DNA from 3 places in the Ensifer sp. 38_S197 genome. Region 2 is predicted to be linked to each of the others. Evidence: predicted binding sites of a transcription regulator. Region 2 holds the regulator's gene; each other region holds the start of a gene.
The links. The regulator LexA, encoded in region 2, represses DNA repair genes until DNA is damaged. The targets are predictions, from matches to a motif close to TGTTCNNNNTGTGTTCNG.
Positions count from the first base shown of each region.

Region 1: a site for LexA is predicted at 2,830-2,847, ahead of AC1Z3V_RS30115 (ribonuclease T2). Genes of this name have one in related genera too.
Region 3: a site for LexA is predicted at 7,149-7,166, ahead of AC1Z3V_RS16655 (helicase-related protein). Genes of this name have one in related genera too.

Region 1 is NZ_JBXOVZ010000002.1:3,514,422-3,524,330, forward strand. It holds gene ettA (energy-dependent translational throttle protein EttA) at 216-1,865, opposite strand; gene AC1Z3V_RS30115 (ribonuclease T2) at 2,034-2,816, opposite strand; gene AC1Z3V_RS30120 (alpha/beta fold hydrolase) at 3,002-3,937, shown strand; gene AC1Z3V_RS30125 (DMT family transporter) at 3,949-4,902, shown strand; gene AC1Z3V_RS30130 (thiamine pyrophosphate-binding protein) at 4,933-6,579, shown strand; gene AC1Z3V_RS30135 (cupin domain-containing protein) at 6,733-7,086, opposite strand; gene AC1Z3V_RS30140 (protein tyrosine phosphatase family protein) at 7,149-7,487, opposite strand; gene AC1Z3V_RS30145 (DUF4432 family protein) at 7,588-8,433, opposite strand; gene AC1Z3V_RS30150 (L,D-transpeptidase family protein) at 8,720-9,909, shown strand, end outside.
Region 2 is NZ_JBXOVZ010000002.1:2,692,541-2,702,449, forward strand. It holds gene AC1Z3V_RS26130 (SDR family NAD(P)-dependent oxidoreductase) at 1-530, shown strand, start outside; gene AC1Z3V_RS26135 (SMR family transporter) at 518-811, opposite strand; gene AC1Z3V_RS26140 (SMR family transporter) at 831-1,202, opposite strand; gene AC1Z3V_RS26145 (class I SAM-dependent methyltransferase) at 1,283-2,536, opposite strand; gene AC1Z3V_RS26150 (cryptochrome/photolyase family protein) at 2,630-4,078, opposite strand; tRNA gene AC1Z3V_RS26155 (tRNA-Asn) at 4,173-4,247, opposite strand; gene AC1Z3V_RS26160 (hypothetical protein) at 4,407-4,700, shown strand; gene AC1Z3V_RS26165 (thermonuclease family protein) at 4,964-5,620, shown strand; tRNA gene AC1Z3V_RS26170 (tRNA-Cys) at 5,774-5,847, shown strand; gene AC1Z3V_RS26175 (hypothetical protein) at 6,067-6,399, shown strand; gene lexA (transcriptional repressor LexA) at 6,493-7,218, opposite strand; gene AC1Z3V_RS26185 (hypothetical protein) at 7,563-7,859, opposite strand; tRNA gene AC1Z3V_RS26190 (tRNA-Ser) at 8,162-8,251, opposite strand; gene AC1Z3V_RS26195 (septal ring lytic transglycosylase RlpA family protein) at 8,565-9,605, shown strand; gene AC1Z3V_RS26200 (D-alanyl-D-alanine carboxypeptidase family protein) at 9,663-9,909, shown strand, end outside.
Region 3 is NZ_JBXOVZ010000002.1:703,266-713,174, reverse strand. It holds gene AC1Z3V_RS16705 (polyprenyl synthetase family protein) at 1-165, opposite strand, end outside; gene mtgA (monofunctional biosynthetic peptidoglycan transglycosylase) at 344-1,084, shown strand; gene AC1Z3V_RS16695 (DUF1868 domain-containing protein) at 1,187-1,933, shown strand; gene AC1Z3V_RS16690 (glutathione S-transferase family protein) at 1,930-2,577, shown strand; gene rpmF (50S ribosomal protein L32) at 2,723-2,908, shown strand; gene AC1Z3V_RS16680 (hypothetical protein) at 3,055-3,456, shown strand; gene phaR (polyhydroxyalkanoate synthesis repressor PhaR) at 3,568-4,146, opposite strand; gene AC1Z3V_RS16670 (acetyl-CoA C-acetyltransferase) at 4,371-5,552, shown strand; gene AC1Z3V_RS16665 (hypothetical protein) at 5,599-5,925, shown strand; gene phbB (beta-ketoacyl-ACP reductase) at 5,943-6,668, shown strand; gene AC1Z3V_RS16655 (helicase-related protein) at 7,332-9,909, shown strand, end outside.

The sequences.
Region 1 (9,909 bases), 820 kb from region 2:
CGCACCCGCAAGACCCATTCCACGGCGCATGGCCATGCCTCAGCCGGACTATCTCATTCGGTCTCGATTTTATTGGATGCCTTCCCTGCCCGAGCGGCAAAGGAAAACGGGCGAAGCCTGCGCTTCGCCCGTTCCGTGAATTCCAGCTGCACCGCCTGCTTGCGCAGCCGGCTGCGGGCAATGGGCGCCGCACACATGGCGGCGCCGATCACTGATCAGCGCGTCAGGCGCTTGTAGGTGACGCGCTTGGGGTTGACCGAATCCGGGCCGAGGCGACGGATCTTGTCCTTCTCGTAGTCTTCGAAGTTGCCTTCGAACCATTCGACCTGGCTGTCACCTTCGAATGCGAGGATGTGCGTGGCCAAGCGGTCGAGGAACATGCGGTCGTGGCTGATGATAACGGCGCAACCGGCGAAGTTTTCGAGCGCGACTTCGAGCGCCGCCAGCGTCTCGGTGTCGAGGTCGTTGGTCGGTTCGTCGAGCAGCAGAACGTTGCCGCCGGCCTTCAGCATCTTGGCGAGGTGAACGCGGTTGCGCTGACCACCCGAGAGGTTGCCGACCTTCTGTTGCTGGTCGCCGCCCTTGAAGTTGAAGGTCGAGCAATAGGCGCGCGAGTTCATCTCGTGCTTGCCGAGCTTGATGACTTCGGCGCCGCCGGAGATTTCTTCCCAGACGGTCTTGTTGCCGTCGAGCGCGTCGCGGCTCTGGTCGACATAACCGAGATGTACGGTGTCACCGATGCGGATCGAGCCGCTGTCGGGCTGCTCCTGGCCGGTGATCATGCGGAAGAGCGTCGTCTTACCGGCGCCGTTCGGGCCGATGATGCCGACGATGCCGCCCGGGGGCAGCTTCAGCGACAGGCCGTCGATCAAGAGGCGGTCGCCGTAGCCCTTGGTGACGCCATCCATCTCGATGACCACCTGGCCGAGACGCTCGCCGACCGGGATGATGATCTGCGCGTCGCCCGGACGCTGGTTTTCCGCGGCGTTGACCAGTTCGTCATAGGAGCGGATACGCGCCTTGGACTTGGCCTGGCGGGCCTTGGGGCTGGATGCGATCCATTCCTGTTCGCGGGCGATCGCCTTCTGGCGGGAGGCCTCTTCGCGGCCTTCCTGCTGCATGCGCTTGGCCTTGGCAACGAGGTAGGCCGAGTAGTTGCCCTCGTAGGGAATGCTGCGGCCGCGGTCGAGCTCGAGGATCCAGCCCGTGACGTTGTCGAGGAAGTAGCGGTCGTGGGTGATCATCAGCACGGCGCCCGGATACTCGCGCAGGTGCTTTTCGAGCCAGGCGATCGTCTCGGCGTCGAGGTGGTTGGTCGGTTCGTCGAGCAGCAGCAGGTCCGGCTGCGACAGCAACAGCTTGCAGAGCGCGACACGGCGCTTTTCACCGCCGGAAAGATTGGTCACTTCCGCGTCGCCCGGCGGGCAGCGCAGCGCTTCCATGGCCATCTCGACCTGGCTTTCGAGGTCCCAGAGGTTCTGGCTGTCGATGATGTCCTGGAGCTTGGCGCCTTCTTCCGCCGTCTCGTCGGAATAGTTCATCATCAGTTCGTTGTAGCGGTCGACGATCGCTTTCTTCTTGGCAACGCCTTCCATGGCGTTTTCGAGCACCGTCTTCGTCGGATCGAGTTGCGGCTCCTGCGGCAGGTAACCGACGGTGGCACCTTCGGCGACCCAGGCCTCACCGGTGAATTCCTTGTCGAGGCCGGCCATGATCCTGAGCACCGTCGACTTACCGGCGCCGTTCGGGCCGAGGATACCGATCTTGGCGTCCGGGTAGAACGACAGATGAACGTTCTCCAGGACCTTTTTCGCGCCGTAGGACTTATTAAGTCCGGCCATATGATAGATGAACTGACGTGCCATAAGGAAATGCTCCGCAGGGAAAGGAAATTTGCCCGCTATGTAGGCGAATTATAGGAAGGGGGCAATGATCAAAGGCATTCGCGCCGGCTTGTCCCCTTAACCTGTCCCATGCGGCCGTCCTGCCTCGACAGCGCCCTCGCCGCCGAAGAAATGGCCCTGCGAGGCCGATCAGCTTCGCCCGGCCGTATCGGCAATACCCTTGGCGCATTTGAACTCGGTCGGTCCCGCCGCCTGGATCAGCAGGCCGAGGCTCGATGCCTTCAAGACGTCGCCGGTCAGCCCGATCGTCAGCCCGGTGATGATGCTGCGTCCCTGAACCGTCTGACAGCGCATGCGCACCCGATCGCCGGCACCGGCGCCAAAACTCTGGTCGAAGGCCTGCTTGATCGTCGCCTCATCGAGCTCGGAGCCGATGCGCTGGCGAAACAGGGCGCCGACCGCCGAGCGATTGAGCTCCTCCAGCATGCGCAGCTGCGCCGAGAAATAATCGTCGACCGAGCCGCTCTGGCAGGTGCCGCTCCTCAGCCACTGGTGCCGGTCGAGCCCGGACTGCACGCCGGGCATGGCGGTGAGCAGCCGCGCCGCCGTGTCGCCGGCCATGGCAAGCTTCGGCAGATCAAGCCAGTTGCCCTTGCGATCCTTCGCGCGCGCATCGGCCGCTACCCCGCAATAGCTCTTGCGGAGCGGCCAGAGGCCATGCAGCGAGAGATTGGTGGCGTCGAAACGCTCCGCCGTCTGGCTTTCGCATTCCTTGCGCTGCGGCCGGGTCTCGCAGAAGCCGGGTTGCCAGCTCACCGCCAGCACATATTCCGTGCGCGAGCCCGCGCCTTCGGTCGCCCCCTGGTCCGACATTTCCTCGCCGGCGGCGAAGGCAGCCGGAGCAAGGAACAGCGCCAATGCCGCCAGCAGTCCTGCCATCGGACCCGATATCGCCTTGCAGAAACTAACCATGATATCCTCCTGCGGAAACAAACAGGGAACGAATATCGCTCAAAACGGGAAAAATGCAACTCATAATTACGATGAATGCACATTCTCTTGTGACCTCATGCGCAACGAGCAACAAGCGGCGATTGCCTTTGCCTTGCAAATCGATTTGATATCGAAATGGTTTGTCGTTGGTGCCGGGGGAAATCGTGTTCGGGCAGGTGAAGACACATCAGAGCCCGACCGGTGCCACCTTGAGCTGGCGCCATTTCCCGGCCGCCGCCGATGCCCGCGGCATCCTTCTCGTCAGCCACGGCCTTGCCGAACATTCCGGCCGCTACGCCCGCTTCGCCGAAGCCATGGCCGCGCACGGTTTCCATGTCTATACCCATGACCATCGCGGCCACGGCAGAACGCGGGCGCCGGACGCACCGCTCGGCATGTTCTCGAACCGCGAAGGCCTCGACAAGGTGTTCGCCGATATCCGGGCCGTGCGGGCTCTGGCGACCGCGGCGCACCCGGATCTGCCGGTCATCCTCTTCGGCCACTCCATGGGCGGGCTGATCGCGCTCAACGCCGCCGAGACCGACCCCGGCCTCTATGATGCGCTCGCCATCTGGAACTCCAATTTCCGCCCCGGCCTTGCCGGCCGCGGCGGCCAGGTTATCCTCAAGATCGAGAAGGCGTTGAAGGGCTCGGACGTGCCGAGCCCGCTTTTGACCAAGCTCACCTTCGGCATGTGGGGCGGCGCCATAAAGGATCGCAAGACCGATCTCGACTGGCTCTCCCGCGACGATGCCGAGGTCGCGAAATACGCAGCCGATCCGCTTTGCGGCTTCGATGCGACCGTCTCGCTCTGGCTCGACCTCTTCCGCCTGTCCTTCGGTGGTGCCCGGCCCGACCGTCTGGCACGGCTCCGCAAGGACCTGCCCATCCATCTCGTCGGCGGCAGCGCCGACCCGTCCACGGAGATGGGCAACGCCGTGCGCTGGCTCGGTACCAAGATGAAGGCGGCCGGCCTGCGCAACGTCACCGTCACCGTCTATGATGGCATGCGCCACGAGACCCTGAACGAACTTGGCCGGGAACAGGCGACCGCGGACTTTGCCGCCTGGTGCTTGGGCGTCGTCGCAGGCAAGCGCTGACCGGAAATCCCATGACCGACATGTCCCTTCCCAAGATCGCAGCGGACCACAATCGCATCTCTTTTGGGCTGACGCTGATGGTGATCTCGGTGCTGTTGTCGCCGCTGATCTTTATCTTCGCGAAGCTGGCGATCACCACCGTTCCCTCGGCCGAGATTACTGCCGTCCGCTTCCTGCTGCAGGTCGTCTTCATCCTGCCGATCGTGCTCGTCCGCGGCAGCCTCTTCGATCTCACCTGGCGCAAGACCGGGCTCCATGCGCTGCGCGGCGGTCTTCTGGTCGTGACGATGCTCTCCTTCATCACCACGCTGAAGGTGATGGAGGTTGCCGACGCGATTGCGATCTTCTTCGTCGAGCCGATCATCCTGACGATCCTCGGCAGCGTCTTCCTGAAGGAAACGATCGGCTGGCGGCGCTATACCGCCTGCGGCGTCGGCTTCTTCGGCGCACTGCTCGTCATCCAGCCGAGCATGCAGGAGGTCGGGCCGATCGCGCTTTTACCTGTTGTCGCCGCCTTCGGCCTCGCCGTGTTCCTGCTCGTCACCCGCATGGTGGCGCAGAACGAGGACCCCTGGTCTATGCAGTTTCATGCCGGCATCTGGGGTGGGCTCTTCTGCCTCGTGCTGCTCTATTTCGGTGAAGGCACCGGCTCCAGCATCTTCGATCCGGCCTGGCCGGAAGGCTACACCTGGGCCTACCTGCTCGGCGTCGGCGTCACCGCCACCATCTCGGGCGTGCTCGGCGTCTACGCCTATCGTGCCGCCCCGGCTTCGGTGCTGGCGCCACTGCAATATCTGGAGATCGTCTCGGCCACGATCTTCGGCTGGCTCGTCTTCGGCGATCTGCCCGACGCGCTGAAGTGGCTCGGCATCGCCATCATCATCGGCTCCGGCCTCTACATCATCTGGCGCGAGCGCCGCGTGCACAAGGACACGAGCGTCGCTGCGGTGTCGCCAGCAATCTGACAACAAAGAAAGTCCATCGGGAGGAAGATCATGAAAACTGGAGGACAGCTCGTCGTCGACGCCCTCGTCGCCAATGGCGTCAAGCGCATCGCCTGCGTGCCGGGGGAAAGCTACCTGGCGGTGCTGGATGCGCTCTACGACACCGACATCGACGTGCTCGTCTGCCGCCAGGAAGGCGGCGCGGCGATGATGGCGGATGCCTGGGGCCGGCTGACAGGTGAGCCCGGCATCTGCATGGTGACCCGCGGCCCCGGCGCCACCAACGCGTCCGCCGGCCTGCATGTCGCAAGGCAGGATTCGATCCCCATGATCCTCTTCATCGGCCAGGTGCAGAGCGAAGCGCGCGAGCGCGAGGCCTTCCAGGAGATCGAGTACCGCCGCGCCTTTACCGAGGTCGCCAAGTGGGTGGGCGAGATCGACGATCCCGCCCGCATTCCCGAATTCGTCACCCGCGCCTTCGCCGTCGCCACCTCCGGCCGTCCCGGCCCGGTCGTGCTGACGCTGCCGGAGGACATGCTGACCCGTAGCGCCGAGGCGCCCGCCGCCAAGGCCTACCAGCCGGTCGAAGGCCATCCGGGCCCGGCGCAGGTAAAGCGGCTCGGCGAAATGCTCAGCACGGCCAAGCGACCGATCGCCATCCTCGGCGGCACCCGCTGGACCGCGGACAGCGTCGCGGCGTTCCAGCGTTTCGCCGAGCGGTGGAAACTGCCCGTCGGCTGCTCCTTCCGTCGCCAGATGCTCTTCGATCACCTGCATCCGATGTATGCCGGCGATGTCGGCATCGGCATCAACCCGGCGCTCGCCAAGGAGGTCAAGGAAGCGGATCTCGTCCTGTTGCTCGGCGGCCGCTTCTCGGAAATGCCCTCCTCCGGCTACACGCTGATGGATAGCCCCTACCCGAGCCAGACGCTGGTACATGTGCATCCGGACACATCCGAGCTCGGCCGCGTCTACCGGCCGGAACTGGCGATCGCCGCAAGCCCGCGCGACTTCGTCGCCGCCCTCGACGGCCTTATACCCGCAGGCGAACCCGCCTGGTCCGCTCGCACGGAAGCCATGCACGCCGCCTATCTCAAATGGTCGACCCCGCCGGAAACCGGACCGGGTGCGGTGCAGATGGGCCCGATCATGAACTGGATCGAGGCGAACGTGCCCGAAGATACCATCTTCACCAACGGCGCCGGCAACTACGCCACCTGGGTGCATCGCTTCCACCGCTTCCGCCGCTATGCGACGCAGGCAGCGCCTGCCTCCGGCTCGATGGGTTATGGCCTGCCGGCCGCAGTGGCCGCCAAGCAGCTCCATCCGGATCGCGAGGTCATCTGCTTTGCCGGCGACGGCTGTTTCCTGATGCACGGCCAGGAATTCGCCACCGCCGTGCGCTACCGCCTGCCGATCATCACCGTCGTCGTCAACAACGGCATCTACGGCACGATCCGCATGCACCAGGAGCGCGAATATCCCGGCCGCGTCAGCGCCACCGATCTCACCAATCCGGATTTCGCAGCGCTCGCCCGCGCCTATGGCGGCCACGGCGAAACGGTCGAGAAGACGGAGGAGTTCGCCGCCGCGTTCCTCAGGGCGCGCGCCAGCGGCAAACCGTCGATCATCGAGATCAAGCTCGACCCCGAAGCGATCACGCCGACGCGCACGCTGACGGATATCCGCAACGGCTGAGCGGGGTTTACAGAAGAACGTCCAATCACGGCGCCAACGTGCCGTGATTGGATTCCCGTGACGGACACAGGAATCCAGCCGCGCCGCGTCCACGGCGCGTGAAAAACTTCCGCCGCCGCCCGTTCAGTGACCACTGCGAATTGGGCGACCGCCCTACTCTTCCAGCCACTCGGTCGAAAACGCGCCGGCCGCATGCAGGTCGGTCGTCTCCAAGCGCCCCGGCCCTAGATTCTCGAATTTGTGCGGCACGTTGGCCGGCACCACGACGATCTCGCCCGCCTCGGCGTCGATGCTACGGTCACCGACGGTGAAGCGAGCGCGGCCGAGGCGGACGATGAAGGTTTCCGGATAGGGATGGCAGTGCAGCTTCGGCCCGAAGCCGATCTCGTCGGAGGCAAAGAAGATCACCGAGAGCCCCGCACCATAGGCACCGCCCTCGAACTCGCCACTCCAGACCCCGGGCTCATCAGCCCATTGCTCGCGCGAAATGAGATGCGCTTCGGCCATGCCGGTCCTCCATTGTCAGATGGAACGAAGCGGCCGAGCGCGAGAACTTGGGTTCGCGTGGTTCAGCCGCGGATATGCTGGGTCTGCTGGTAGACGGCCGTCGAGCGGGCACCCGAACGGCAATAGCCGAGCATCGGCCGCTGGAACTCGTCGAGTGCATCGACCATGCGCGTCACGGCCTCTGCCGTCACGCCCATCGGGCCGACGGGGATGTGCATGGTTTCGATACCGAGCTCTTCGGCGCGTGCCGCAATCGAATCGAAGGTCGGCTGATCCGGCGCCTCGAAATCCGGGCGGTGGCAGACGATGGACTTGAAGCCGAGCGCCTTGATCTGGTCGAGATCCTCGACGGTGATCTGGCCGGAGACCGAGTATTCGTCGTTGATCTGGCGGATGTCCATGGTCGTCTTCCTCAGGAAATGTGGTGGTCTCTGATGTAGGCGCAGCACTTCTCCGCGTCAATTCAAAAGCCGCGCCTCAAAGTCCCAAGGTCGCGAAAGGTCAAAAGACCGAGAAGGCGATCGCGTAGCTCCGTGCCTCACCCGGTCGAAGTGGGACCAATTCTCCGGCCGCCGCAAGTTCCGGACGCTTGGCGATGCGGTGCGACACGGGCTCGATGCTGATCACATCCGCTCCGCCGCGCTGGCAGCGCCACATCTGCAGAAACGGCAGCGTGTCGGTCCGGAACCGCACCTGGAGATTTCGCCCACCGAGCCCGGCAAGACCCGCAAGGGTGGCCTCCGACCAGCCATCGGAACCAACGGCCGCCGGCAGGCAGAAATGCGCGCTCTCACCATTGCCGAAGCGCCAGGCGCTCTCCCCACCTTCCAGCGAAGCGCTGACGATGCGGGTGTCAGGCCCAAGCAGCCGCCCGGCGATATTGACGTGATACATCATCATCGGTGGAAAGTCCGCCGCCCCAACGTTGACGATGCGATCCTCGAGCACGACTTCGTTCCGCCCGGCATCGATCCGCCACCGCCGCTCGACCCGCGCTTGCCCGCCATCGGCGAGCGCCACCTCGATCGTCGCCGTGCACTCGGCGCCGTCACTTGCCATCTCCGTTCGGCTGACCGCCGTTCCGGCAAGCGATCCATGCAGCGGATAGCGCGCGCCTTCCACACCACCCTCGATCGCTTCGGGATGGCGGATATGTTCCGGCCCGCAGGTGAAGAGAAAACCGGCGAGCGCCCGGTCGACCCTGATATCGCCATCGGAGGGGATCGCGGCGCCTGGCGACAGGTCGACGCCATCGACGACGAAGGCGGCGATGTCGAGCGCAGACCGGCGGTCGAACAGAACATGATTCTCTCGGCCGTCCGCAGGTTCTTCAAGCGTTATCAGCATGTCCTCTTCCTCAAATCGGCCGCAGAATCACTGCAATCGCAAGGAGATGATAGCCGAGGAGAGAATCATTTCCTCAGGTGAAGCCTGGGATTGTGCCGCCTAGATCTTGAACGCGATCGATTCTACAGCGCCGCGCGTCTGACCAGACGCGCAAAGGTCGCTGCAGCAATAAGTTAGAACGGGATGCGGGCGGAAAGCCGCGCACGCTTTTCCTCATCCCGATGTATTGAATTTAACCGCTCATTCATGATGAATTCATTTTTTTCACATTAACGTCGAAATCCAAATGTACCGCGCCACATTCGCTTCAATGAAAACAGGTTCTCACGTGACGTCAGCGACCCGCATCGGCCTCTCGCTTCTCGCCGCAGCCGGCTTTCTTGCCGTGGATTTGACGGCCGCTTTCGCGCAGGACTATCGCGGTAGGAACCGCTATGGCGACGATGTCCTGCTGGTCACGCCCGATGGCGAAATCCTCGACTACGTGCCGCGCGCCGACGAGGTGCAGACCATGCGCGACAGCCGGGGCCGCACGCTCCTGATCGATGGTTGGGGCAACGTGATTGCGACCGTGGTGCCCAATCGCGGTCGCCAAGGCGGCTATGGCGGCTATCGCCGCCAGGGAGACGTCGACATCTATTCGAACCGGCGCAACCGCGACAGCGAGCGCGGCTACGGCTATTCCGAGCCTGGCGAGGTCACCGGCTCCATCCCCGACTACCGCGACGTGGTGCCGCCGTCCACCGACGGCAACGATCTGCCGAACAGCCTGCCGGGCCTGATCGACGGCACCGAAGAGGCTGCGATCGATCCGAACGACACCCAGACCATGCGCCCGTCGATGCCGCCGGCCATGACGGTCAAGAGCAAGTCGCGCGCCGAGATCACCGCGCTGCAGGTCTTCCTCGACCGCGAAGGTTTTTCGCCCGGCGTGATCGACGGCAAGATGGGCTCGAACGTCACCAAGGCGATCGAGGCCTGGCAGCAGTCGACCGGCGAGACGCTCGACCCCAACAATACCGAGGACATTCTCGAGCGGCTGCGCATGAACGGCGGCATGCCGATCACCAGCTATACGATCTCCGCGGCCGACGCCGCCGGCCCCTATGTCGCGTCGATCCCGGAGGACTACGCGCACAAGGCGATGCTACCGCATTTGTCCTTCACCTCGACCACGGAAATGCTCGGCGAGAAGTTCCACATGGACGAGGCCTATCTGCGCGAGTTGAACCCCGGCGTCGACTTCACCATCCCGGGCACGATCATCAAGGTCATCAATCCGGGTGCGAACAAGACCGGCAAGGTGGCCCGCATCCTCGCCGACAAGGCGCGCAAGCAGGTGCTCGCCTATGACGACGCCGGCAAGCTGATCGCCGCCTATCCGGCAACGATCGGCTCGTCCGACACGCCGTCGCCTTCGGGCACCGTCAATGTCGAGCGCATTGCCCTCGATCCGGGCTACACCTACAACCCGAA
Region 2 (9,909 bases):
ACCTCCACCGCGAAGCCTTCGAGAAGAGTTTTGCGGTCAATCTCAATGGCGTGGTCAACTGCCTGCTGCCGGCCGTCGAGCATATGAAGGCGCAGGGACATGGCCACATCGCCATCGTGTCTTCCGTGGCCGGCTACGGCGGGTTACCCACCAGCGCCGCCTACGGCGCGTCCAAGGCCGCGCTGATCAACATGGCCGAGAGCCTGAAGTTTGATCTCGACCGGATCGGCATCCGTCTGCAGATCATCTGCCCCGGCTTTGTCGATACGCCGGGTACCGCGAGGATACGCTTCCCGCGTCCGGGCCTCGTCAGTGCCGAGCAGGCGGCGGATCGCATCGTTGCGGGCCTGAAGTCCCGACGCTTCGAAATCACCTTCCCGCGGCATTTCACCTACGCGGTGAAGCTCATGCGTCTGCTGCCCTATAGTCTCTATTTCGCTCTTATCAGGCGGCTGACGGGTGTCGTTGCCGAGGCAAGAGAGGCGAAAAAACATGCCGGCTCTGGCGAGAGCCGGCGTCAGGCCGTGTGAAGCACCAGCACGGCGCCAAAGATAAGCGCAAGCCCGACCCAGCCGATCGGCTTCAACTTCTGTCCGAAGAGCAGCCTTCCGCAGATGGCCGTGCCGAAGATTCCGGTCGCGCCGAGGACGGCGTAGGCGATCGCAAGCTCCATGCCTTTGACCGCTTCGGCAAGGAGCGCGAAGGCGGCAAGCACCAGCAGAATGGAGAGGGCACCCCATCCGCGGCGGGCAAAGCCTTCCGATTTGGTCGAGGCGAGGTTGGCGGCGACATCGAGAATGCCTGCCATCATCGCCAGCGCGAAGTAGATGCTAGGCGCGCTCACTGGCTGCTCCTTCCGTCGTGGCTTCGTCCTCGTCGTGACGCTCGCCGGCATTGACGAGCAGTATGCCGACGATCGCCATCGAAAGCCCCAGCATCTCGCGGCCGGTCAGCACATGGCCGAAGACGAATACGGACACCAGCGTGATGATCGCGACACCCGAACCTTCCCAGATCGCGTAGGCGACGCCGACGGAGATCGTCTTCACTGCCTTGGCCAGGAAGACGTAGGAGAGCGCGATCGAGACATACATGACGATGTGGCCGAGATAAGAGCCGTTCGATGAGGCGGCCTTCATCACCGTCAGGCCCACCACTTCGGTCGCGATGGCGAGCGCGAGGAAAAACCATGCAAGACGCATGCGGAACCTTCAATAGAGAATTGGATCGACCGCCTCTTAAGCGCTACGTGTGACGCGGTAAAGATGCGCCATATGCGTTCCTATTCGAAGACGATCTGCCGAACATCGATGTTGCGGGCGCGGAAGCCGGCTTCGCAATAGTAGAAATAGAACTCCCATAGCCGCTTGAAACGCAAGTCGAAGCCCAACGGTTCGATCCGGTTCCAGACCGACCAGAAACGCTCGCGCCATTCGCCGAGTGTCCGGGCGTAATCGATACCGAAGCCGAAGTCGTTGATCATGCGTAGGCCGACATGGCGGCCAAGGTCGATGAGATGTTCGCGCGTCGGCAGCATGCCACCCGGGAAGACGTATTTCTGAATGAAATCCGGATTGGATCGGTATTCCTCGTAGGCTTCGGACTTGATGGTGATGATCTGCAGACCGGCCCTGCCGCCGGGCTTCAGGCATCTCTTGAGCTGCGAGAAATAGGTCGCCCAGAATTTTTCGCCGACCGCCTCGAACATCTCGATCGAGACGATGCGGTCATAGATGCCTTTTTCCTCGCGGTAGTCCTGGAATTTCAGTTCGACCCGATCGGCAAGCCCGGCCCGGTGGATGCGTTCGCGGGCGAAGGCCAGTTGCTCGCGGCTGATCGTCAGCCCCGTCACCTTGCAACCGATCTCGGTTGCCGCGAATTCTGCAAAGCCACCCCAGCCACAGCCGATCTCCAGCACATGATCACCCGCCCGAAGATTGGTCGCTTCGGCAAGGGCGCGATACTTGGCGGCCTGCGCGGAGCGGAGATCGTTGGCACCGGCGGCATAGAGCGCCGACGAATAGGTCATGCTCGGATCCAGCCATTCGCTGTAGAAGGCATTGCCGAGGTCGTAGTGAGCGGAAATGTTGCGGCGCGCGCCGGACTTCGTATTCGCATTGCGCCAATGCAGGAAGTTTTCGACAAGCTGTAGCAGGCCGCGCGCCCGGTTCGGGAAATGCGCTCCGATCTCGGCGTTTACGAGGAAGAGCTCGAGAAAGGCTCCTACATCGGGGCTGTCCCAATCGCCGTCGATGTAGCTTTCCGCCGCGCCGATCGTGCCGCCTGTTACTGCCCGTTTCGGCAGGTTCCAGTTGTTCAAGGTGAGGATCGCGCTTGGGCCCGCTCTCTTGCCTCTGATCACCAGCTTGCGGCCATCGGGGGCGGAGAGCATCAGCGTCCCGATCCGAAGATGCACCAGTGCGTTCAACACCATCCGTGCCTTCAGCGGAAAATCACGCAACACCGTTGCCAGATTGCCGGAGGAAAGCTCTTCCGCGCCGTCGAATGCGGCAAAGTCGGCTTCCGGACCACGCATACACCATCCCCTCAGCGGTTGCATCCGTAAGGAGAGCCTAGCGGCAATCGGCCGAGACGCCAACTGTGGAATTCTACCGGGGGCTTGTATCCGTCACGGTTCTCTCGGCGCGCTTGCGATCTCGCCGAAGGCTGCGAGCGCCCGTTCCCGCGCACTGGCGTGGTCGACGATCGGATTTGGATAGGTCGTGCCGAGTTCGATGCCAGCCGCTGCCAGGACGGCGGCAGGAGCGGAAAAGGGGCGATGGAGATAGCGCCGATCGAGCCGCCCGAGTTCCGGCACGAAGCGCCTCACATAGGCTCCGTCCGGGTCGAACTTTTCGCCTTGGAGAACAGGATTGAAGATCCGGAAGAACGGCGCCGCGTCGGCGCCCGATCCCGCGACCCATTGCCAGCTTGCCGCGTTGTTGGCCGGATCGGCATCGACCAGTGTGTCGCGAAACCATTGCTCGCCTTTCCGCCAGTCGATCAGCAGGTCCTTGATCAGGAACGAGGCGGCGATCATGCGCACGCGATTGTGCATGTAGCCATGTTGCCAGAGCTGGCGCATGCCGGCATCGACGATCGGGAAGCCGGTCAAACCCTTCGTCCAGCGGGTGAAATCGTCCTCACGGTCGAGCCAGCGGAAATGGTCGAACCGGCGATCGAGGTTGCGGTGCGGGAGTTCCGGATAGTGAAACAACAGATGGTAGGAGAACTCGCGCCAGCCGATTTCCTTACGAAACGTGGCAACGCCTTCACCGTCCGCGATCTGCATTCCCTGCGTCGCGTGCCAGACCTGCGCCGGCGAGATCTCTCCGAAAGCGAGGTGAGGCGAGAGCAGGGATGTGCCGTCGGTGCCCGGGAAGTCGCGGCGAACCTTATAGTCTGCCAGCTTCTCGTCGATAAATTCGTGGAGGCGCGCAACGGCACCCTGCTCGCCCGGCGTCCATATCTCGCTGAATGTGGCTGCCCAGTTGGGCTTCTTCGGTAGCAGCGCCCAGTCACTGAGTGTTTCCGATTCCGGCCAGATCCCCGGTTTCGCGACATGTCGTGGTTCATCGACGGGCGGCGAGGGGACGATTTTGGATTCGAGCGCACGCCAAAATGGCGTGAAGACGCGGTAAGGGCCGCCTGTCGTCGTCAGCAGGCGCATAGGCTCGTGCAGCAGTTGCCCGGGAAAGCTCTCCGCGATGATTCCCCTGGCGGCGAGTGCTTTTTTCAGGGACGTATCGACCGTGATGCCATTCGGATCATAGCGCCGGTTCCAATTGACGCGACTGGCGCCCGTGGTCTGCGCCACATCGCTGATGACATCCAGCGGGGCGCCGGAGCGGAAGATGAGTTGCGAGCCGTGGCGGCCGAGGCGGGCAGCTAAGGCCTCCAGCGAATGGTGCAGCCACCATCGCTGCGCCGCACCCAGTGGGCCGTTGCCGCTTTCATCCGGCTCCCGGATATAGAGCGGAATGACGGGGGCCTCAGCCGCCGCGGCCGCAAGGGCCCTGTTATCGGCAAGGCGCGGATCCTTGCGGAACCACACGATGATCGGCGCCGCCTTTGTCATAGGTACCGTCTAGAATGGGATTGATCACCCGGGGAACATAGGTGCAAAATGAAAAAGAGCCATTCGCATTTCTGCAAATGGCTCTCTTTGAAACTGGCTCCCCGGGCCGGATTCGAACCGGCGACCTATCGATTAACAGTCGAGTGCTCTACCGCTGAGCTACCAGGGATCATCCGCGCCGCTGTTTCGCTGTGCGCTTCAGAAGTGAGGCTGCTAATACGCATGCTTTTCTGATTTGCCAAGCGGTTTTTTCAAAAAAAATGACAAGTTCGGTTGCGAGGCTGTGGAGAAGCCCCCAATTGTGGGAAAAGACGCCGGATAGCGAATGATGAATAAAAACAGGAAGCAGACGCACTTCGGGATTGATCCGCAGACGCGCCAGATCGTGCTCGGCAAATGGCGCATCACGCTGCCGCAATCGCCGCTGCTGCGTATCCTGCTGGGCTCGCTGCTGGTGTTCTGCGGCTTTCTCGGCTTTCTGCCGGTGCTCGGCTTCTGGATGATACCGCTGGGCCTCATCGTTCTTTCGCACGATATCCCGTCCGTTCGCCGCCGCCGCCGTCGCTTGGCTGTCTGGTGGGCACGCTGGCGCGGACGCGCGAATTCCTCCAACGGCTCGTGACCCAAGAGCTGCCGCCCACTTTTTCGATAGATCGCGAAACATTTGATCGATCTGGATCGCAACCAGCCTGAGCGCTTCCCGCTTCTCCACCATTTGATTCCCACCGAACCAGCGAGCCCCTTGTTGAGGGAGGGCGCCGAAAACTTTTCGGCAACCCATCAAACGCATAATGCGGTCGCGAATCAGGATGGGGACGCATGGCCAAAGCCACTACGAAACGTCGAAGCCGGAATTCCGGTCGGAGCAGGGGTAAACAAGGTGGAATGGCACCGTGGTATCTGGCTGCGGCGCTGACCATTGGCGGCGTGGTCGCCTATGATCACCGCGCCGAATTGAAACACTGGCCGGTGGCATCGGACGTGCTGGCCTTCACATCGCGCCACGAATCGAAGCCGAAGCCCGTTCGCGCCGCTCAGAAAACGGACGAGCGTCCCGCCCAGCAAGTCGAGAGGCAGAAACCGAATCCGGTGACGAGAGTCGCGCTTGCCACGCCGGTGCCGTCCGTTGACGTCGGTGCAAAGGCGCCGACACCTGAAATGCGGCCGAACGAGGAAGTGAAGACGGCATCAATCCGCACGGATCAGTTTTATTTCTGCGGGATTCGCAACGACAATTGCGTGATCGACGGTGCCACCTTCCTGTACCGTGGCGAAACGATCCGCGTGGCAGACGTCGACGCACCGCGCATCCGCCAGGCGAGCTGCGACAAGGAGCGTTCGCGCGGCTTTTACGCCAAGCAGCGCCTGCGCGAACTGCTGAATGCGGGTGACTTCAAGCTGGAAGCGGCGAGCGGCCGTCCGGATGCCAAGTCCGGTGAAAAGCTGCGGCTGATCACCCGCGGCGACCAGTCCATCGGGCGCGTGCTCGTCAACGAAGGGCTGGTGCGGCCATGGACGGGGCACGCGACGCCCTGGTGCTGAAGCCAATCCGGGATGCGATCGGCGGAGCTTCGCGATCGCTCTGTGGAAAGTATCTATCTTGCAAATCGACGGCGCGTTTTTCGGAAAATGCCTCTTGCGGTTTTTCTGCAATCATTCTAAATCCGCGCCAACGCTCGGTTATCCGAGCTGTGAGGCCTCGTGGCGGAGTGGTGACGCAGAGGACTGCAAATCCTTGTACCCCGGTTCAATTCCGGGCGAGGCCTCCAAAAACTCTCACCTCATTCTCGTGTGAACAGACGTTCTGCCTCAGGGCAGAGCGATTGCATGATTGTTGCTTTGCCTCCACACGCCCGCGCAAGCCACGTTTTCTAGGTCTCGTTCGGATCTTATCGCTTCGGTGAAATCGGTAGAGGGGGAACGATGACTCCGCTGGCATCAGCCGCATCGGTAGCGTCCGTCATCATCAAACGGAGGCAATGGCATTTATGAAAGCGAAACTTGTCCTGACGGGACTGGCCCTCTTTGCTGCGACCGCTATCGAGGCGCGGGCAGAGGACCTGGTTTTCAAACTGAAGAACAACACGAGCGCGGTACTGACGAACTTTTACACGTCGCCCGTAGGCGTCAACGAGTGGGAGGACGATGTTTTCGGCCGGCAGGTGCTGAACCCCGGAGAAGACATGGAGATCACCATCGCCGACGGCCGGGATGTCTGCAAGTACGACATGCGCTTCGAGTTCGAAGAAGGCTCTGGCCTCGATACGACCGAAGATACCCAGGACCTCTGCGAACTCGGCGAATACACGATCCACGAATAAGCGGCGCGACGTCAGATCGTCGCAAACAGACAAAGGGCCTCGCCGCTGCTTACAGCGGCGAGGCCCTGTCAAACATCAGATTTTGTCCGGAGGTCAGTGGTAGCGGCGGATCAGTCCGACGAGCTTGCCCTGGATTTTCACCCGATCGGGCCCGAAAATCCGTGTCTCGTAGGCGGGATTTGCGGCTTCGAGCGCAATCGATGCGCCCTTGCGTCGGAAGCGCTTCAGCGTCGCTTCCTCGTCGTCCACGAGCGCCACGATAATATCGCCGGGATTGGCCGTGTTGCTATTGCGGATGATCACCGTGTCGCCGTCGAAGATGCCGGCTTCGATCATCGAGTCGCCCTTGACTTCGAGGGCGTAGTGTTCGCCGTTGCCGATCATGTCGAGCGGAACGGTGATGTCATGCGTGTTGTTCTGGATAGCCGAGATCGGCACACCGGCAGCGATGCGGCCCATCACAGGCACTGAAACCGAACTATTTTCGGCCATTGGCGCCGGCTTCGGCAGCGCGGCTGGAGGAGGTGCAGCCGGTTTGCCGAGGCTGCCCTCGATCACGCTCGGCGAGAAACCGCGGCGCGGCTGCTGCTGGCTGGATGCGTAGGCTTCCGGAAGCTTGATGACCTCGAGCGCACGGGCCCGGTTTGGCAGACGGCGAATGAACCCGCGTTCTTCGAGCGCCGTGATCAAGCGGTGAATGCCGGATTTCGACGCCAGGTCGAGCGCATCCTTCATTTCATCGAATGACGGCGGTACACCCGACTCCTTCATGCGTTCGTGAATGAACAGAAGCAATTCCTGTTGCTTGCGGGTCAGCATGGCACGTCGCTCCAGAGGCGTGAAACAAATCAAGAACAGACACTATCTGTTCCATATGTGTTCTGCAAGTGCCTAAAATTCCGTGAATTCAGGCAATTGGCGCGTCTGCGCCTGTCGATCGGTCACTTTTACGGGAGCAAAGCGGGTTTGGGCGATGAATACGTGCGAAATGGGGCCCGCGGCGTGGCACATCGCGAGGCCGTGGGTTTGATTCGAACGATTCGTGAGCGTTGTCGTGGAGCAGGCCAGGGGATGCGTTCAAGTGGAATCGTTGCAGCGGAAAGGTGCCCCGGAAACAAGGGTGCTAGAGCGACCTTGGTGCGTTCATCGGAACGCACGGCGCTTTAGGCCGGCTGCGTGGTCGAGCAGGCGTCTTCGAATTCCCTCACCGTCTCGGGGGTGTTGTCTTCGGGAAGCACGGCGTCCGCCGCATCGGTCGCGACAGGGGTGTCGCCGTCATAGACGAACGACTGGATGTAGAACGCGATCGCGCCCTTCCACACTTTGCGTCCGTCGATCTGATGGCAGGGAACGGCGGATTCGAAATCGGTCTGCAGTTCGTCAACCGTGGCGGCGCTGAGCTTGACGTCAGGCATATTGGGCGATGCGACTATCGAAGCGAGGAGCAGGGCGGCAAGCACGGTGATCGTCCACTTTGATGCAAGGGTGGGACTACGGGTCGGTTAACGATGTGAACCGCGCTTTCGTTCCGGAGTCCAGCAAGCCTGGCAATCACGCTGACGTGTTCAACAGCTCTTTGAGTGTAAGCTGTGACTGTTTTACGTCATGCAGCCGATGCAGAAAGGCGGAGAACGGAAGTTGCCGTGTCGGGATCGGTGCGGGCGTGGCTGATATCGAGGATCGGCACGTCTTTGCAGCAGCGGCGCTCACTATAGTGAGTGCTGCGACAACGATGCCGGCGCCAGCGCATTTTCAGTGGGAATGGCGGACAGGGTGGGATTCGAACCCACGGTACGGTCTCCCGTACGCTGGTTTTCAAGACCAGAGCCTTAAACCACTCGGCCACCTGTCCTTGCCTGAAGTTGGCGCTAATGGCCTACCGGGCACGGCGTTATTGCGCGAAGCCCTGTCGCTTTGCAAGATTTAACATGCATCGCCGAAAGATTTTCTCGGTGGCCGTGCCTGAGGGCGCAGGCCTGCTGCGCCGGCAACCATCTGTAAACCATAACGCATGAAATCCCGCGCTGATCTGTGGATGAGTTCGCATTTTTGCCTTGTTGCTGTCATGGTTCATCGACTGTTCCGTTTCGGGACGCCGAGATTTCCGCTGGGGGCATGAGCGGAAGGTTTCGAGTACGGCTTATTCGATCGATGTTGTGGGACAGATGACATCCAGTAAAAATGCGGCATATCTGGTCAAGGGATTGCGCCTTGCGGCGGTCCCCATGCTGTGCGTAACGCTTGCGGCCTGCGGATCCACGTCGAGCATCAAGAAGTCCAAGTCGCGCAGCAAGGAATACTTCGCCGAATCCGTTTATGGTGTGAAGGCGAGCCCGCGCGTTGCCAACGGAAACAATATTCCGAAGGGCGGCGGACGTTACCAGGTCGGCAAGGCCTATCAGGTCAAGGGCAAATGGTATCAGCCGAAGGAAGACTTCGGCTACAACAAGACCGGTGTCGCTTCCTGGTACGGCTCGGCATTTCACGGCCGGCTGACTGCCAACGGCGAGGTCTACGACAAGGCGCATCTGTCGGCCGCCCATCCGACGTTCCCTCTGCCGAGCTATGCGCGCGTCACCAACATGGAAAACGGCGCGTCGGTGATCGTGCGCGTCAACGACCGTGGCCCCTATGAATATGGCCGCATCATCGATGTCTCCTCGAAGACCGCCGATATGCTCGACATCAAGCGCAAGGGCAGCGCGCAGGTGCGCGTACAATATGTCGGCCGCGCGCCGCTCGAAGGCAACGACATGCCCTATCTGATGGCTTCTTATGTCCAGAAGGGCGAACGTGGCCCGAGCGTGATGCCGGAGGGCCAGATCGCGACCGGTGTGATGGTCGCATCGAACGAGCCGTTCCGCAATCAGAGCCTTGGCACGCTCACCGTTCCCGCAAAGGCTTCGCTCGACGTCGGCGAACCGGTGACGGCACTTGCCGCGCCTGTGCCGCAGTTCGCCCAGCCGCAGTCGCTGAATGAGTTCGTGATGCTCCCGGAGATCGGCCCGATCCCGCGCGAGCGGCCGGAATTCATCCCGATGCCCGACGGCAACGCGGCCTACGCGGCAGCCTATTACGAAGTTCGCGTCAGCGACGCCGAGTCGCCGTTTGAAGCGATCATGGCAGACAAGAAGCAGCTTACCCCCCAGGTGATTGTCGATTACGCGAAGCACCAGAAAGCAAGCGGTTCTGTCCGACAACCGTAAGCGGCGTTGTGCCAAAATGACCACGCTGCTATGGCCAAGGGGAAACGGGAGTTTCCCATGCGCATGAAGATGTTTTCGGCGGTGTTTTTCGGTGGTGTGTTGTTTGCTGGCGCCGTACTTGCGCAGACGCCGACGCCTGCCTTCGATACCAAGGCAAAGCAGATCCTGCTGGTCGATGCCGAAACCGGCACCGTGCTCTTCTCGCGTGCCGAAAACCAGCCGATTCCGCCGGCATCACTCGCCAAATTGATGACGATGGAAGTCGTGGCTGAGGCTCTCGGCAAGGGCGAACTTTCCGCCGAAA
Region 3 (9,909 bases), 2.0 Mb from region 2:
CTTGCCGCCGTTCAGCACCCCGTGGCGCATGGCGGCGAGCAGGTTTGCCGGCCGGGCGATCTCATCGACCTCCGTCGTCGGGCCGAGCAGGCGCTCGAGCAAAGCTTCGACGGCGCGGGCATTGCTGGCGAGGCGGCGGGTGAAAGGCGATGTGTCCTGGCTCATGCGCGCTCTTTGGCATGGGCGAAGAGGGCTTTCAACGGGGATTCGTGTCGCAGCGGCGCGCTTTCCCTGGGACAGCCGCGTACGCACCTTGCCTTTTGCCTGAAAGCCCGTTCAACTTTGCCGGCCCATACACTAAGAGAGGCGGATGGACAGCGAGGTGGACAGTCAGGCCGTGAACATGGTTCCGGAAGCGCGCGAGGACGGCGAAGTGCCTTCCAGTCGCTGGTCTTCGCTTCGCCGGTCGCTGCGTACGAGGCGCCGCCAGATCGCTTTCGCCGTCGTCGGTTTCGTGGCGCTGCCCTATGCGCTGATCGTTCTCTACCTGATCGAGTTCATTCATCCGGTCTCGACGCTGATGCTGCGCGACCTCGTTCTGCTTCGCGGCTACGACCGTCAGTGGGTCGAGTTCGACAATATCGCGCCGGTGCTGGTGCAATCGGTGATGATGTCGGAGGACGGCCAGTTCTGTGTCCATGACGGTGTCGACTGGGGGCAGATGCGCGGCGTGGTGGAGGATGCCCTGGATGGGGAATCGACCCGCGGGGCCAGCACCATCCCGATGCAGACGGTCAAGAACCTCTACCTCTGGAACGGCCGCTCCTTCCTGCGCAAGGGCATGGAACTGCCGTTGGCGATCGCCGCTGATTTCGTCTGGAGCAAGCGGCGGATGATGGAGATCTATCTGAACGTCGCCGAATGGGGCGATGGAATCTACGGTATCGAAGCGGCCGCCCGCCACCACTTCGGGGTTTCCGCGGCCAAGCTGTCGCGGCGGCAGGCGGCGCTGCTTGCGGTTTCGCTGCCCAATCCGAAGGAGCGCAATGCCGGCAAGCCCGGTCGCGGGCTCAAGCGCCTGGCAAATTTGATCGAGCGTCGCGCCAGCCGCTCCGGCGGCTACATCACCTGCCTTTATGATTAGGATCAGACCTTTTCATTGGAAGCTGCCGTCGGGCGATGTCATGCTCGCGTAGTAGAGTTCTGCCATCTGGGTCTCTCTCCATTTGAAAGGCCCGATCGCCCCATGACTTCGATTTCCCCCTCGCTTCTCTCCTTTGGCCGCAACGCAAACAACGTACCGCCGAAGCATCTCGGAACCCGCTACGCAACGGATGGCCGTTTCCTGCGTGAACCGGGCAACACGGTCGTTTCCCACGTCACCGCCGGTTCGCCGTCCGAGGCCGCCGTGCTTGCGGTGCGCGATCGTCTGATGGCGATGCCCGAGGCCGGGCAGTTCGCCTTCACCCATCCGTCCAGCCTGCATATGACGATCTTTCAGGGTATCATCGAATACCGCCGCAGGCTGCCCTTCTGGCCGGCAGACATGGCGCTCGATACGCCGATCGACGTGATGACGGAGCACTATCGCGGGCAGCTGAAGCACTTCGTTCCGCTGGAGCCGTTCCGGGCCCGCGTGACGGACGTCACGCCGACCGGACTCGCGCTCGAAGGCGACAGCGCAGCCGATCGCGCATGCCTCAAGGCCTGGCGCGATGCTTTCGCCGAAGCCTTCGGCTATCGCCATCCGGACCATGACGACTACGCGTTCCACATCACCTACGCCTATGTCATCGACTGGCTCGATGACGCGGCACTGCCGCGCTGGCAGGCGATGCTGAGCGAACAACTCGCCTACCTCACGGAGCGGGCGCCGGTGATCGAGCTCGATCCCCCGGCCTTCTGCTCCTTCGAGGACATGAACCATTTCGAGGAACTGATCGTTTTCTCGGACAGACCCGCAATCAAGGCAGCAATCAAGGATCCTAAATGACCGGACTTACGCTTTACGTCGGCAACAAGAACTATTCATCCTGGTCGATGCGGCCCTGGATGGCGATGACCGCCGCGGGCATCGATTTCGAGGAGGTGGTCATTCCCTTCGATTTCGCGGCCGGCAATCCCGATATTCGCGCCGTCTCGCCGACGGGACGCGTGCCCTTGTTGCGACATGGCGATCTGCTTGTCTGGGAGTCGCTGGCGATCATCGAATATGTCGCCGAGCTCTTTCCCGATGCCGGGCTCTGGCCGGCCGAGCGCCAGACCCGTGCCCGGGCGCGCAGCTATTCCATGGAGATGCTCTCCGGCTTCCGGTCGCTGCGCGGCGCCTGTCCGATGAACGTCCGCCGGGAAAAGCGGGCTCTCGAGGTGGATGCAGACGTTCGCGCCGACATCGCCCGCATCGAGCGGATCTGGAAGGAGGCGCTCGCCCAATCCGGCGGTCCGTTCCTCTTCGGCGCCTTCGGTGCGGTGGACGCGATGTACGCTCCTGTGGTCAACCGTTTCGACGTCTATGATCTCGTTGCGGATCCGGAAGTGCTCGGCTACATGCAGCGGATGAAGGCGCATCCCGCCTACCGGAAGTGGGAAGAGGCCGCCCGCGCCGAGCCGTGGGTCGTTCCCGAAGACGAGGTCTGACTCGGTCGAGTCGAAAAATTGTGGCTGGGGACTGGTCAAACAGGAGTTGGCCATGTATAAGCGCGCCAAATTTCCGTGATTGACATCTGTTTGACACGGCCATTTCGGCTGCTGAACAGTGTTTGCCCGATAAGTGGAGAATGAAATGGCTGTACCGAAAAGAAAAACGAGCCCGTCCAAGCGTGGCATGCGCCGTTCCGCTGACGCCCTCAAGGCTCCGACCTACGTCGAAGACAAGAACTCGGGCGAACTGCGCCGTCCGCACCACATCGACCTGAAGACCGGCATGTACCGTGGCCGTCAGGTTCTGACCCCGAAGGAAAACGCATAAGCGTTTCCGTTCGCGGATCAGGTTCAAAGGGCTGGCTCTGCCGGCCCTTTTGTTTTGCGTCTGACATTTTCTCGCTTGGACCCTGTGCTATCAGCAGGAGCCTGACCTGAAGACGCCGCAAGACGCGGCAAAGGAGTTCGTGCCCGATGCTCGCTGCCGTTCCGCTGCTGATCCTGCCTTTCGCCATCTACAATCTCGCGATGATCGGAATGTTTGGCGGTATCGCCGGGCTGAACGCCGAGATGCTGTCGCTGTCCATGCTGTCGGGCGCGACCTGGACGATGCGCTTCGGTGACCTTCTGATCGTCGTCGCGCTGCTGCTGTTGTTCGTCGAATTGCTGAAGGCGACCCGCACGAGCACGCGGGCGCTGATGGATCACCTGCTGTCGATGATCCTGTTCATCGTCTTCCTGATCGAATTCCTGCTGCTGGCGCCGGCGGCGACCCAGCTCTTCTTCATCCTGATGACGATCAGTTTCATCGACGTCATCGCCGGTTTTGCCGTCTCGATGCGTTCGGCTGGCCGGGACGTGTCGATCGGCCTTTGAAGCGCGCGACGATCCGGCCGATCCGGGGCGCTGGCCCAATTCAAAGTATTTTTCTGCTGGACGGGAAACGAGGCGGGACCGAACTCACCCGCCTTCACGAGGAAAGCGCGCTCAGCCGAGATTGTCGAGCTTGGTCTGAAGCGCGCGAAGCTGCTCCTTGAGCTCGTCAATATCCTTGGCTTCGGCCTTCTTGCTTTCCTTCACCGGCGGGGCGGTGATGAATGGCGAGAACATCTGCATCGCCTGATGGAACATCTCGGTGTTGCGACGGACCTGCTCTTCGACAAGTTGCAGCGGAACCTGCAGGTTTTTGCCGAGTGGCGTGTCACCGAAGGCCTTGTTGATCTGCTCGCGCATCTGCGACTGCTGCTCAGTGAAAGCCTGCATAGAATGCTCGAGATAGCTCGGCACCACCATCTGCATCTGGTCGCCGTAGAATGAGATCAGCTGACGCAGGAAGGAGATCGGCAGAAGCGTGTTGCCGGTCTTGGACTCCTGCTCGAAGATGATCTGCGTCAACACGGAATGGGTGATGTCCTCTCCGGACTTCGCGTCCTGGACGACGAAATCCTCACCCTTCTTCACCATCACAGCCAGGTCGTCGAGCGTGACATAGGTGCTGGTCCCGGTGTTGTAGAGCCGCCGGTTCGCATATTTTTTTATAACGATCTGGCCTTCGTGCTTCGCCATCAGGGTCTCCTCTCACCCATCGTCCCGTCTTTATTGCGTTTTTCAGAGTATCCGCAAAAGAGCGCCGCTGACAATGTCTTTGTGCGTTGCGGCGACGCAAGTGCGAAATCTTGCGGTTGCGTCTTAGGTGATGGTTTTGTGGCACTGCATCAAGCCGTTTGACTTGCGTCGCGCGCTTTGCCAGTCTGTTTTCATTAGGCAAGAAAGATCTGAGGAAACGTCCCATGAGCAATCCCTCCATCGTGATCGCCAGCGCCGCCCGCACTGCGGTCGGATCCTTCAACGGTGCATTCGGCAACACGCCGGCGCACGAGCTCGGCGCCGCCGTCATCAAGGGCGTGCTCGAGCGCGCAGGCGTCGAGGCAGGCGAGGTCGACGAGGTGATCCTCGGCCAAGTGCTGCAGGCCGGCGAAGGCCAGAACCCGGCCCGCCAGGCGGCGATGAAGGCGGGGATCCCTCAGGAAAAGACCGCCTGGGGCATGAACCAGCTCTGCGGTTCGGGCCTTCGCGCCGTGGCGCTCGGCATGCAGCAGATTGCAACCGGTGATGCGGATATCATCGTCGCCGGTGGCATGGAGTCCATGTCGATGGCGCCGCACTGCTCGCATCTGCGCGGCGGCGTGAAGATGGGCGACTTCAAGATGATCGACACGATGATCAAGGACGGCCTAACCGACGCCTTCTACGGCTATCACATGGGCATCACCGCCGAGAACGTCGCCCGCCAGTGGCAGCTCAGCCGCGAGGAGCAGGACGCGTTCGCACTCGCCTCGCAGAACAAGGCCGAAGCGGCACAGAAGGCCGGACGTTTCGCCGACGAGATCATTCCCTTCATCGTCAAGGGCCGCAAGGGCGACGTTACCGTCGACCAGGACGAATATATCCGCCATGGCGCAACGCTCGACCAGATGACGAAGCTGCGTCCGGCCTTCGACAAGGAAGGCACGGTCACCGCCGGCAACGCCTCCGGCCTCAATGACGGCGCTGCCGCCACCCTGCTGATGACCGAAGCGCAGGCTTCCAAGCGCGGCATCCAGCCGCTCGCCCGTATCGTTTCCTGGGCAACGGCCGGCGTCGATCCGCAGGTCATGGGCACCGGCCCGATCCCGGCTTCGCGCAAGGCGCTGGCGAAAGCCGGCTGGGCGATCGGCGACGTCGACCTGGTCGAGGCCAACGAGGCTTTCGCCGCCCAGGCCTGCGCGGTCAACAAGGACCTCGGCTGGGATCCGTCGATCGTCAACGTCAATGGCGGCGCGATCGCCATCGGCCATCCGATCGGCGCTTCCGGCGCCCGCGTCCTCAACACCCTGCTCTTCGAAATGAAGCGCCGCGGCGTTTCCAGGGGGCTTGCAACGCTCTGCATCGGCGGCGGCATGGGCGTCGCCATGTGCGTCGAACGGCTCTAGTCGGCTTGGCGGCATGAACAGCGCCAGGCGGGTTCCATTTTCCCTCTTGCTGGCCGGTTCGCCGATCGTTCCCGCACATGCCAATCCCGCGCCTCTCGACGAGGCGCGGCTGGTTCAGTGCGTGCTGGAGCATACGACCTCGGACGACGAGGCCGTTTTCAAGGACATGATGGTTGCGGCCCAGAACGGAGACAGCGGCGCTTTGAAAGCGTCGCCCGTTCAGCGCAGCAAGCTGATGATGAACCTCGCACTCACCGGGTGCGAGGCGGGGATGTCTATGCCCGCGACGCCTCAATTCCGGGCTGCCGCCGGGCTCTATGGACGACAGATCGGCGAAAAGCTGATGAACAAGGCCTTTGAGAAACTGAACTGATCAAGTGGGAGGCGTGCATGAGCAGGGTAGCATTGGTCACGGGTGGGTCGCGCGGCATCGGTGCGGCAATTTCCATCGCACTCAAGAATGCCGGCTACAAGGTGGCCGCCAACTATGCCGGCAATGACGAGAAGGCCGGGGCCTTCAAGCAGGAAACCGGCATCCCGGTCTACAAGTGGGACGTTTCCAGCTATCAGGCCTGCGCCGAAGGCATCGCCAAGGTCGAGGCCGATCTCGGCCCGGTCGACGTGCTGGTCAACAATGCGGGCATCACCCGCGACGCGATGTTCCACAAGATGACGCCCGAGCAATGGGGCGAGGTGATCGGCACCAACCTCACCGGTCTCTTCAACATGACGCATCCGCTCTGGTCCGCCATGCGCGACCGCGGTTTCGGCCGCGTCATCAACATCTCGTCGATCAACGGCCAGAAGGGCCAGATGGGCCAGGCCAACTATTCGGCAGCCAAGGCCGGCGATCTCGGCTTCACCAAGGCGCTCGCCCAGGAAGGGGCGGCCAAGGGGATCACCGTCAACGCCATCTGCCCGGGCTATATCGGCACGGAAATGGTGCGGGCGGTGCCGGAGAAGGTGCTCAACGAGCGGATCATTCCGCAGATCCCGGTCGGCCGCCTCGGCGAGCCGGAAGAAATTGCCCGCTGCGTCGTGTTCCTGGCTTCCGACGATGCCGGCTTCATCACCGGCTCGACGATTTCCGCGAATGGCGGACAGTTTTTCGTCTGAGCGTCTGGACTTATCAGTGCTTTCGAGCGGCGCCCTTCGGGGCGCCGTTTTCATGCGAGGCCGGGGTGGCGTCACCTGTTCTCGTGGGATTTGAATCCCGAAGCTGTGCCCGTGATCCTGTTGGCGGCGAGCGGCGCAGACACTATATCTTGTGGAGAACAAAAGCGGAATGATGCGCGGGTCATGAGTCGCCGTCGGAGGCTCGCGTCTTGATCGAAGGTGTGCGGTGCGATTCTCATTCTCTCTGTTCGGTGAATCTTCGACGAATTTCGTGAAAAATTTTCCAGGCTTTCCAGAGTCTTGGATTCGGAATCCTTTGATCTGTCTGGCAATGGGACAGCCTGGATCGAGGCGAGTCGGCGGCCCTGATGCGCGGTATCCGTGCCAGATTCAGCATGTGGTGCAACGTTCGGTGTTGAAATCTATATGTAGCCGTGAACATACAGTGAATCGCAATGGGTCTTCGATTCGTCGCCGATTCGTTCCATGGCTGTTCCTGTCCTCGATGGCGCCAACCACAACAGGTGGTGCAATGGGCTGGGAGACGCCGAACGATGGTTTTAGTTGTCGGCGCCTCTTGCGTTTGGCTCGGTGCGTGGGCATGTGTTTGCCGCCAGCGTGAAAAGACGCTGCCGTAATTTCTGAATGCCCGGGATCGATGACGTGTCCGTTCACCCCATGATCCTGAGCGGCCGCGGCGTAACCGCGGTGCTCGGGCCAACCAATACCGGCAAGACGCACTACGCGATCGAACGCATGATCGCGCATGACAGCGGCGTCATAGGCCTGCCGCTGCGCCTCCTGGCGCGCGAGGTCTATACGCGTCTGGTCGAAAGGGTCGGCCATCACAATGTCGCGCTGATCACCGGCGAAGAGAAGATCTCGCCGCATCGCGCCCGCTATTCGGTCTGCACCGTCGAAGCGATGCCGCGCGAGACGACCGCGTCCTTCGTCGCGATCGACGAGGTGCAGCTCGCCGGCGACCTCGAGCGCGGGCACATCTTTACCGACAGGATCCTGCATCTGCGGGGCCGCGGCGAGACGCTGCTGCTCGGTGCGGGTACGATGCGGCCGATCCTCGAACAGCTCCTGCCCGGCATCACCGTCGTCGAGCGGCCGCGCATGTCGCAGCTTCTCTATGCCGGCTCGAAGAAGATCACGCGCCTGCCGCATCGCTCGGCGATCGTCGCCTTCTCGGCCGACGAGGTCTATGCGATCGCGGAGCTGATCCGCCGCCAGCGCGGCGGTGCCGCCGTCGTTCTCGGCGCGCTTTCGCCGCGCACGCGCAATGCACAGGTGGCGCTCTATCAGGAGGGCGACGTCGAATATCTGGTCGCGACCGACGCAATCGGCATGGGTCTCAACCTCGACGTCGACCATGTCGCCTTCGCGCAGGACCGCAAGTTCGACGGCTACCAGTTCCGCAACTTGAACCCGGCCGAACTCGCGCAGATCGCCGGGCGTGCCGGCCGCCACCTGCGCGATGGCACGTTCGGGGTGACGGGCCGCGTCGATCCTTTCGATAATGAGCTGGTCCATCGCATCGAGTCACATGAGTTCGATCCGGTGAAGGTGCTGCAGTGGCGCTCGAAGGCATTCGACTACTCCTCGCTCACCGCCTTGAAGAAGAGTCTCGACGCCGCGCCGACGGTTCCCGGCCTTGCCCGGGCGCTACCTGCGGTAGATCAGCAGGCGTTCGAGCATTTGGCCCGCTACCCGGAGGTCGTCGACATCACGACCAATGCCGAGCGGGTGGAAAAACTATGGGAAGCCTGCGCGCTGCCGGACTATCGGCGCATCACGCCCGTGCAGCACGCCGATCTGATCTCGACGATCTACGCGGATCTCGTTCGCCGGGGTACGGTGAACGAGGATTTCATGGCCGAACAGGTCCGGCGGGCCGATCATACCGATGGTGAGATCGACACACTTTCGGCGCGAATCGCGCAGATCAGAACCTGGACCTATGTGTCGAACCGGCCGGGATGGCTGGCCGATCCGACACACTGGCAAGAAAAGACGCGGGAAATCGAAGATCGATTATCCGACGCACTACATGAACGGTTGACGAAACGCTTTGTTGATCGCAGGACATCTGTGCTCATGAAGCGCCTGAGAGAGAATGCTATGCTGGAAGCTGAAATCAGTGTGAATGGTGACGTCTTCGTCGAAGGTCATCACGTAGGACAACTAACCGGTTTCCGGTTTACGCTGGCGACCGGCGGCGATGGCCCGGACGCCAAGGCCGTGCAGGGCGCTGCCCAGAAGGCGCTGGCTCTCGAGTTCGAGGCGCGGGCCGCACGTCTGCATGCTTCGGGCAACAATGACCTGGCGATTTCGTCGGATGGTCTCGTGCGTTGGCTCGGCGATCCCGTCGCCCGTCTGGCAGCGAGCGACCACGTCATGCGGCCGCGCGTCATCCTGCTTGCCGACGATCAGCTACAGGCGAATGCCCGCGAGCATGTTCTGGCGCGCATCGAGCGCTTCGTGAACCATCACATCGGTACGGTGCTGAAGCCGCTCGACGATATCTCGCGCGCCGAGGACCTCGAAGGCCTTGCCAAGGGCCTCGCCTTCCAGCTTGTCGAGAACCTCGGCGTACTCTTCCGTCGCGATGTTGCCGACGACGTCAAGTCGCTGGACCAGGACGGCCGCGCTTCGATTCGCAAATACGGCGTTCGCTTTGGCGCCTACCACATCTTCCTTCCGGCGCTGTTGAAGCCGGCTCCGGCCGAGCTGATCACGCTTCTCTGGGCGCTGAAGAACGACGGCCTCGATAAGCCCGGCTATGGCGACCTCATCCCGATGCTCGCTGCCGGCCGCACGTCCGTCGTCACCGATCCCTCCTTCGAGCGGACCTTCTACAAGCTCGCCGGTTTCCGTTTCCTCGGAAAGCGTGCCGTGCGCATCGACATCCTCGAGCGCCTGGCCGATCTCATCCGGCCGCTGCTGCAGTGGAAGCCGGGCGTGCAGCCACGCCCGGAAGGCGCCTATGACGGCCGCCGCTTCACCGCGACCACGTCGATGCTTTCGATCCTCGGCGCAACGCCTGACGATATGGAAGAGATCCTGAAGGGCCTCGGCTATCGGGCCGACAGCATCAAGGCCGAGGAGGCTGCGGCCTTCCTCGCCAGCCAGGATGGCGCGCCGGCGGTTGCTGCCGCCGCTTCCGAGCCGGCTGCTGCCGTCGATGACGCCGATGCTGGCGACGGTGCGGCGGATGCCGAGACCGCAGCCGCCG